DNA from 2 places in the Kineosporia succinea genome. Region 1 is predicted to be linked to the other one. Evidence: riboswitches for the same ligand, from Rfam matches in the RefSeq annotation. Region 1 holds a riboswitch; the other holds the start of a gene.

Region 1 (4,206 bases):
TGCTCGAGGCCAACGGTGGCATCTTCAAGCCGCAGGGCACCGCGATCAACGCTGGTGCCGCCGACGACATCAAGGTGCTGGTGGTCGGTAACCCGGCCAACACCAACGCCCTGATCGCCGCCTCGCACGCGCCCGACGTGCCGGCCGAGCGCTTCACCGCGATGACCCGCCTCGACCACAACCGCGCCCTGGCCCAGCTCGCGCTGAAGCTGAACGTGCCGGTGTCGAGCCTGAGCAAGGTCACCATCTGGGGCAACCACTCCGCCACCCAGTACCCGGACATCACGCAGGCCCTGGTCGACGGCAAGAGCGTGTCCGAGGCGATCAACGACCAGGCCTGGGTGGAGAACGAGTTCATCCCGCGCGTGGCCAAGCGCGGCGCCGAGATCATCGAGGTCCGGGGCGCGTCCTCGGCCGCCTCGGCCGCCTCGGCCGCGATCGACCACGTCTACAGCTGGGTCAACGGCACCCCCGAGGGCAACTGGACCTCGGCCGCCATCGTCTCCGACGGCTCCTACGGTGTGCCCGAGGGCCTCATCTCCTCGTTCCCGGTCACCTCGGCCGGTGGCTCCTGGGAGATCGTGCCGGGCCTGGAGATCGACGAGTTCTCCCGCGGCCGCATCGACGCCTCGGTCGCCGAGCTCGCCGAGGAGCGCGAGGCCGTGCAGAAGCTCGGCCTGATCTGAGCTGATCCGAAGCCGGCCCGCGCCTAGATACCCGGGCGCGGGTCGGCCTCCGGCACCTCCGGCGGCTCCCACTCCACGATCGACTGCACCCCGCTGACGATCGGCTTGCCCGGCAGCGAGTCGAGCACCTTCGCCGCCAGCACCTGCGCCGGGTAGGGCGCCGACGCGCTGAGCCGCCCCAGCTGCCGCGACTTCTTCGCCACGCCCTCGGCGCGTTCCCTGCGCGCGGCCGTGAACTCCTCGAGCGCGGGCGGGATCGGCACGCTCACGAACTCCTCACCCACGCGACCGTCGCCCACGAGCGACGCGAGCACCACCGCGTCCTCGATCGCCATCCCGCCTCCCTGACCCAGGTCGGGCGTCATCGCGTGGGCGGCGTCACCGATCAGGGCGACCCGGCCCCGGTGGTACGCGGGCGGACCCGGGTTCAGCTCCTCGACCGGGTGCCGCATGATCTGCTCCTCGACCAGCGCGCCGAGGATCGCCGGGATCGGCTCGTGCCAGTCGCCGAACATCTGCCGCAGGCCCTCGACCCCGGCCTCGTGCCCGTCGGTGGCCGTGGCGTAGCAGTACAGACTGCGGTCCTTCAGCGGCATCACGGCGAACCGGCGTCCGTCCGGGCCCCAGGTCTCGAAGCCGGTGTCCTCCTCGGCCAGACCACCCGGGTCGGGAACCACCATGCGCCAGGCCGTGTATCCCACCGCGTGCGCGTCGGCGTGCCCGGGGAACAGCTCGCCCCGCAGCACCGAGCGCAGCCCGTCGGCGGCCACGATCAGGTCGGCGTCGCTCTCACCGTGCTCGGTGAGCAGCGTGGCCGGGGTGTGCTCGTCGCCGGCCCGCACGCCGGTGACCCGGGTGTCCGCCTGCACCACCCCGAACGGCAGGGCCTGCACGATCACGTTCGCCAGCTCGGCGCGGTGCACCAGCACCACCGGGTCGCCGAAACGCTCCTCGACGATGGCGGACAGGTCGGTGTGGAGCACCCAGCTGCCGTCGGGCCGCCGCATCCCGCCCGGGCCGGGACGGCGTCCGACCTCACGCACCGCGTCACCGATGCCGAGTCGGTCGAGGGATCGCAGAGCGTTGGGCCACAGGCTGATGCCGGCCCCGACCGGTTCCAGGGTGACGGCCTGCTCGAACACGCAGACGTCCCATCCGCGCCGGTGCAGGGCGAGGGCCGCGGTCAGGCCGCCGAGGCCTCCGCCCGCGATGAGAGCGCGTCGTCGTGCCACGGAAAGCCTCCTCGGCCAGGGGATCAGGGGACTTTGATCACCATAGGTGCGGATGAGGCGTTCGGCGCGTTATGGGGTCAAAACGCGAGAAGGCCGGGAGCACACGAGCTCCCGGCCTTCTCTGCCCGCCGGAGGGGTGGCGGGCCGGGCCCAGTGTCTGGACCCGCGGTGCTGGTGGGACCTGGACCGGACTAGACCTTGACCCGGCCGACCGAGTAGCTCGAGGTCCAGATGGTTTCCTTCTTCACCGAGCTGCCCGGCTTGGGCGCGTGCCAGATCTTGCCGCCGCCGGCGTAGATGCCGACGTGGTAGACGCCGCTGCCGCTCGAGAAGAAGACCAGGTCGCCCTTCTTCTTCGCGTGCTTCGAGACCTTCTTGGTGTTCTTCACCAGACCGGACGACGTGCGGTTGAGGTGCGTGACGCCGTTCTGGCGCAGCACGTAACCGACGTAGCCGGAGCAGTCGAAGGCGCGCGGGCCGGTGGCGCCGTAGACGTACGGCGTGCCCTTGAGCTTGGCGGCGTCGGAGACGACCTCGGCACCGAACTTGACCCGGACCAGGCGCTCGGCCTTGTCCTGGGCGCGGTGCTTCGCCTTGGCCCGGGAGTTCTTGACGGCCTGCTTCTTGGCCTCGGCGATCGCGGCGGAACGGGCCCGCTCGTGCGCCTTCTTCTTGGCCGCGGCCTTGGCCTTGGCCACCGCGGTGTTGTAGTCGGTGGCGCTGGTGGTGACGGTGACCGTGCGCGTGGCCTTGGCGGTGCGAGTGCTCCACGCCGTGACCTTGGCGGTCGCCTTGACCTTCTTGGTGAGTCGCGCAGTGGCCTTCGCGGTGGCCTTGCGCGTGATGCGGGCCGTCTCCGTGTCGCTCACCTTGACGGTGGCGGTCTTGAGGGCCGCGGCTCCGGTCTTCGCTTCGTCGCTGCCGGTGGAACCGTCGGCCGCCAGAGCCGGGATGCCTCCCGTGAGCGTCAGCGCGGCGCCGGTGAAGACTGCGCTGAGCGGCACGACCGATCTTCGAACACGCGATTTCTCCAAAGAGGTGGTGTCCTTCCCTCGCCTACCAGGTGAGCTGACGGGCTCGGGCGGAAGTTGCCCGGCCGGCTCTCTCGAGCTCGGCTTCGCCCCGCGGCGACCGGACCGGCTGTCCGGCGCCTAGGTGGTTCCCCGGCGTCCGTCTGGATCTTTGAGCAGCCGCCGACGGACCTCGGCAGGACGGCCACCCGGCCCTTCGGGTGAAGAGCCGACGGCGACACTACGTCCATTCGGGGAGTAATCAAAATGTGATCAGCGAAGTGTGACCCGGACCATAGGCATCGGCACCTTGTGTGCTACATGTCCGGACACCCTGGGTGAGGTCGCCCACCTGGTGTTTACGCAGCTCAGACCGGTTCGTGATCAACAGTCACCTGAAGTGCCTAACATCATGCGGATTTAACATGCACCGTTACGCCCCGTGGTGCGGGCTGCCCATTCGGGCATCCGTCCAGTTCAAGCCTCAAATAGCTCGCTGTGATTATTAAATAACGCAAAGATTCTCCCAAAATCCGGCCGGCCGGGGACAGTGCCCCGGCCGACGGTGACTCTGGGTGATTTGAAGATCTACTTGCTGTCGCCGAAGAGTTCCCTGAACTTCTTGCCGCCCTTGGGGAACGACTCCGTCAGGCTGTGCTCACCGAGCGGCGAGTTCACGTTGAAGTAGTTCGCGTAGGCCACGTTGTTCGGCGCCCAGGTGATGAAGTCGTACATGTACTCGACGAACTGGGGGTTGTCCTTGCCGCCGGAGGAGTCGGCGTACAGGTCCCACATGCCCCACTCCGGCAGCGAGACCGGCTTGTCGTGCTGCTTGGCGAAGTCGGTCCAGAACATCAGCCCCCGGTCGCCGCCGAAGATGACCTCGTGCCAGGCGCGGTTCTGCCGGTCTTCCTTGCAGGCCTGGTTGCAGCCCTTGGGGTAGGGGTACAGCCCGCTGTGGAGGTCGTAGGCGTCCACCCCGACGTAGTCGACGTACTTGTCGCCCGGGTAGTAGTCCTTGCCGTCGTAGGGGTTGTAGCCGTTGTTCGGGTTCCAGTCGAACTCGAAGTGCTGGCCCTCCACCGAGCGCATGGACTTCACGATCTGCCGGTAGAACGCGATGTAGGTGTCCTCGTCGTCGATGCCCCACGGCCACGACTTCAGGTTGAACTCCCACCCGACCCGCAGAATGGCCTTGTCCTGCTTGTTCTCCACCAGGTGCTCGGCCAGCGTCACGAAGTACTCGTTGAACTCGCCGCGGGCACCGGCCCGCATCGA
Region 2 (4,206 bases), 3.2 Mb from region 1:
GTCGCACGCATGGAGCGTGACGGGCTGCTGCACGTCTCCGGCGACCGCCACCTCGAACTGACCGAGATCGGCCGGGCCAAGGCCACCCGGGTCATGCGCAAGCACCGCCTCGCCGAGCGTCTCCTGCTCGACGTGATCGGCCTGGAGTGGGAGCTCGTGCACGACGAGGCCTGCCGCTGGGAACACGTGATGAGCGACCACGTCGAACAGAAGCTGCTCAAGATGCTGGCCGGCCCGATGGAGAGCCCCTACGGCAACCCGATCCCCGGGCTCGAGGAGCTCGGTGGCCCGGAGGCCGCGCCCAACGCCTTCCGCGAGGGCGTGCTCAGCCTGCCCGACGCGGTGGCCTCGGCCGACAGCCCGAACGAGCTCCTGGTGCGCCGCCTCGGCGAGCGTCTTCAGATCGACACCCAGCTGATGAAGCAGCTGCAGGGCGCCGGCATGGTGCCCGGCTCGCGGGTGCAGGCGCAGCGCACGCCCACCGGCTACATGGTCAACGTGGTGAAGCTGCCCGAGATGCGCTCGGCCGAGTCCGACGCCGGGGTGGCGCTGCCGGCCGACGTGGCGCGTCACGTCTTCGTCGAGGCCGTCTGAGCGGATCCCGCCGCACCCCTGGCCGCAAGGGCCTGCTCACAACGGCGCGCTCGCTCGCCAGCCCCGTCCAGCCTCGGCTGGGCGGGGCTTGCGTACGTATGGGTCAATACCAGACCGAAGTCCCCTCGGTGCACCGCCGTCGGCACGCAGAGTGGTTGCCGACGGCCACTAGCAGCCGCCGTTCGGCACTGTCAAAAAGTGCGCGACGCGCCGAGCCGTGTTAGAGGACGTCGCAGCTCAGGATGCTGATCGAGAGGTTAAAGGCGTTGGTGGGGCTTCTGTGCATCGCCGGAACGGCCTACCGGAAGGTGCCGTTCGACCGGCCTTTGGTCACCCGAACGTGCTCACTCGGTCACTTTCCGTAAAGTTTTTCCGGGGTGTCGTGACACAGACGTGACATGCCTTCGCCTGTTCGGGTAGCTTCACGTTCGCTTCTCTCCCTCCGAGAAGCCCCCGAGGTGGACGCCGAGCTCTGCCATCACCCCGGGGCAACACGAACACCGCATGGCAGAGGCGGGGGACCCAATTCCGGGCGTCCGAACCTTGGACGTCCTCGGGGTGAAGCCGAGATCCGACTCGCAAGAGGCAGATCCGGCCGGATGACTTCTCCCATCCGAACCCGACAGCTGACCTCGTAGGCGTTCGGAGAGGTAAACCGTGACTACTCGGGCCACGGCGCGCCATCGCGCGCCTGTTCGTCCTGCAACACCGCTGTCGTCCCTGGGCACCGCGATGACCGGCCAGATGTCCGTCCTGGGTCGGGGTGGCGCGGTGATCGCCATGTCGGGTGGGCTGGTCGCCACGATGGGGATGTCTTCCCAGGCCGCCACCCGCACCGCCACCGGCGCCGAGGCGGCTGCTCCGGCCACCGCCCCGATCTCCGTGCAGCCGGCTGTCGCGTTCTCCGGGAGCCTCGCGGCGCCCGTCGGTACGCAGACTTCCTCGGCGTCGCTCACGGCACCCGTCGCCGCCACGGTATCGTTCGAAAGCAGCGACTTCACCGCTGTTCCGAACAAGGTCGTTATCTCCGCCCAAAACGGAGAGTCGTCGACGGGTACGAGCGTGTCCAGTTCATTCGGCAGTGCGCGGGGAGCCTCCGTGCTCGCTGTTGCTGCCCGCTACATCGGTGTCACCTATCGCTACGGTGGCGTGAGTCCCCTCGCCTGGGACTGCTCGGGCGCCACCAAGTACATCTTCGGCCAGGTCGGCATCGAGCTGCCGCGCACGGCCAACCAGCAGATGCTGAGCTCCACCCGCATCTCCCGGTCCGAGGCCGTGCCGGGCGACCTGGTGTTCTTCACGTCCGGCGGCAGTGCCTACCACGTGGGCATCTACGCCGGCGGCAACATGATGTACGACGCCGGCCGCACCGGCACGTCGTTCAGCAAGCGGGCGATCTGGACCAGTGCCGTCACCTTCGGCCGGGTGTCCGCCTGATCGCACCACCACGCACGAGCACAGGAGGTCCGCCGGTCCGGCGTGGCCTCCTGTGTTCGTTTGCCGGATGGTCACGCAGATCACTGAGGTAAAGGGAGTGATCTGGCGGTGGGTTCCCGCTTACTCTGTCAAGCAGAGTCCGACAAGCTGGCATACCGGTGAGGAGGTCGCCGTGGCAGCACACATACGCGACTTCCTGACGGCCAGGGCGCGGGCCCATACCGGGTTACCGGGCCTGCATCGGCAGGTCGGCAGTAGTTCGTTCCAGATATTCGAGATACCTGGCGGCCTCGTGCCGTCACTCTCCAAGGCGTCGTTCCCCTGCGGAACGGCGCCTTTTGTCGTCCGGGACCCAGGAGGTGGCCGCTGATGCGCACCCTCGTTCTGAACGCCGGCTACGAACCATTGGCCGTCGTCTCCTTCCGCCGGGCCATCGTGCTCGTCCTCGCGGGCAAGGCCGCCGTGGTCGAGAACGGCCCTCATCCCGTGGTCAGCGAGATGCTGACGGTCGACCGGCCGTCGGTCATCGTGCTGTCCCGCTACGTCAAGGTGCCGCACGGCCGGGTCATCCCGGTGAGCAGACGTGGGGTGCTGCGTCGAGACGAGCACCGCTGCGCCTACTGCAACGCCCACGGCTCGACGATCGACCACGTGCTGCCGCGGAGCCGGGGCGGTCAGGACACCTGGGAGAACCTGGTGGCGTGCTGTATTCGCTGCAACAACGTGAAGGGCAACCGCACGCCGGAGGAGATGGGGTGGACGCTCTCGGTGCGCCCGCGGGCCCCGCGCGGTCCGGCCTGGGTGGTGCGGGGGGCGGACGTGCGGGAGCCCTCGTGGGAGGAGTACCTGGGAGCGGCGGCGGCCTAGGCCCGAGAGGGCGGCCAAAATACCAAGGTCTGAGCCAGTGGGTCCCTCCAACCTCTGGCTCAGACCGAGGAGATCGCAGTGGCCACTGATGAAAGCCGACCGGGGAGCGCCCGCCCGTATCCGGGTGACACGCAAGAAGTCTGGTGCACCGGCGCTCTCGGCGCCGGTGCGTTGGAGAGCCTGCCACACGGATGCTGATTTAGCAAAGTGTCATGACTGCCCGTAATCAGACCATTAGTCATTGCAGGTCGGATTTATGTGACCGACACGTATCGCAATCCCGGTCGGCCGCTCAGCGCTTGCCCGTATCGAGCCGCACGGTGCCCGTCCAGGCCGACCCGGGCGCCAGCTCCACCGGTTCGAGCAGCGCCGGCTCGATGCAGACGAAGCCGCTCTCGCCTCCGGGGGGCACGTCGCCGAGTCCGTGGCCGGCTCCCGGGTTCCAGACCACGCGGTCAGGAAAGCCGTTGGCCGTGACCACCAATCGGCCGAGCCGGGAATCGTCGAGGGTGACCGGGCCGCCGGCCCCCTCGACGGCGATGTCGCGGGTGCCGAGCGCGAGCAGGGACTCGTCCAGCTGCTGCTGCGAGCCGTCCGCGTTGTCCGAGGCGGTCAGGCCGCCGAGTCCACCGACCGTCGTGGCGGGATCACCCACGGTGAAATAACTGTGCAGGGCGGCGGTGAAGCTCCACGGGCGGTCATCGGTGTTGCGTGCGGTCAGGGCCAGGTCGAGGGTCTGGCCGGCGGCGCGGGCCGTCAGCTCCAGCTCGAACGCGTAAGGCCAGATGTCACGGGTGTTCTCGTCGTCCGTCAGCTTCGCGGTCCAGGTGCCGGCGCCGGACTCGACGACGCTCCAGGCGCGGTTGCGGGCCACGCCGTGCTTGGGCAGCGGGCCCCGGCCGGCGAACTGCGGGAAGATCACCGGCACGCCGCCGCGGATGGCCAGGCCCGGACCGCACTCGGCGGTGGGGCTCAGCCAGAGCCGGGGCTCGCCGCCCGCCGGGGTCCAGCCGAGCACGTGCCCGCCGTGTGCGCAGACCACGAGTTCGGCGCCGTCCGGGCTGGTCAGGGTCTGGGAGGTGCAGGGGTCGATCGCCATGGCGGCATTCTGTCGGCCCGGGGTGAACACGAGAGGCAAGCACGCCACGCGAATAAGCAAGAGAGCTGGACTGCCCGGCGCCGGTAGCATCGATCGAGGCAAAAGCCCTACCTGGTGAAAGGTCCTTCGATGCACGACCCGCGCGCCCTGCTCGACCCGGGAACCGAGGCGGTCCGCCGTCTCGCCCGCCGGGGGTACGACCTCGACAC

The links. Region 1 has a riboswitch for cyclic di-AMP ahead of J2S57_RS22075 (C40 family peptidase). Riboswitches for the same ligand answer to the same signal wherever they lie in the genome.
Region 2: it holds a riboswitch for cyclic di-AMP, as region 1 does, so the genes downstream of both, J2S57_RS08225 (C40 family peptidase) here and J2S57_RS22075 (C40 family peptidase) in region 1, are expected to answer to the same signal.

What each region holds. Positions count from the first base shown of each region.
Region 1 is NZ_JAUSQZ010000001.1:5,077,835-5,082,040, forward strand. Features, by position in the region: gene J2S57_RS22065 (malate dehydrogenase) at 1-686, shown strand, start outside; gene J2S57_RS22070 (FAD-dependent monooxygenase) at 710-1,918, opposite strand; gene J2S57_RS22075 (C40 family peptidase) at 2,110-2,922, opposite strand; cyclic di-AMP (ydaO/yuaA leader) riboswitch at 2,963-3,108, opposite strand; gene J2S57_RS22080 (glycosyl hydrolase) at 3,517-4,206, opposite strand, start outside.
Region 2 is NZ_JAUSQZ010000001.1:1,859,670-1,863,875, reverse strand. Features, by position in the region: gene J2S57_RS08230 (iron-dependent transcriptional repressor DtxR) at 1-594, shown strand, start outside; cyclic di-AMP (ydaO/yuaA leader) riboswitch at 1,083-1,249, shown strand; gene J2S57_RS08225 (C40 family peptidase) at 1,339-2,031, shown strand; gene J2S57_RS08220 (HNH endonuclease) at 2,401-2,898, shown strand; gene J2S57_RS08215 (D-hexose-6-phosphate mutarotase) at 3,191-3,997, opposite strand; gene serS (serine--tRNA ligase) at 4,127-4,206, shown strand, end outside.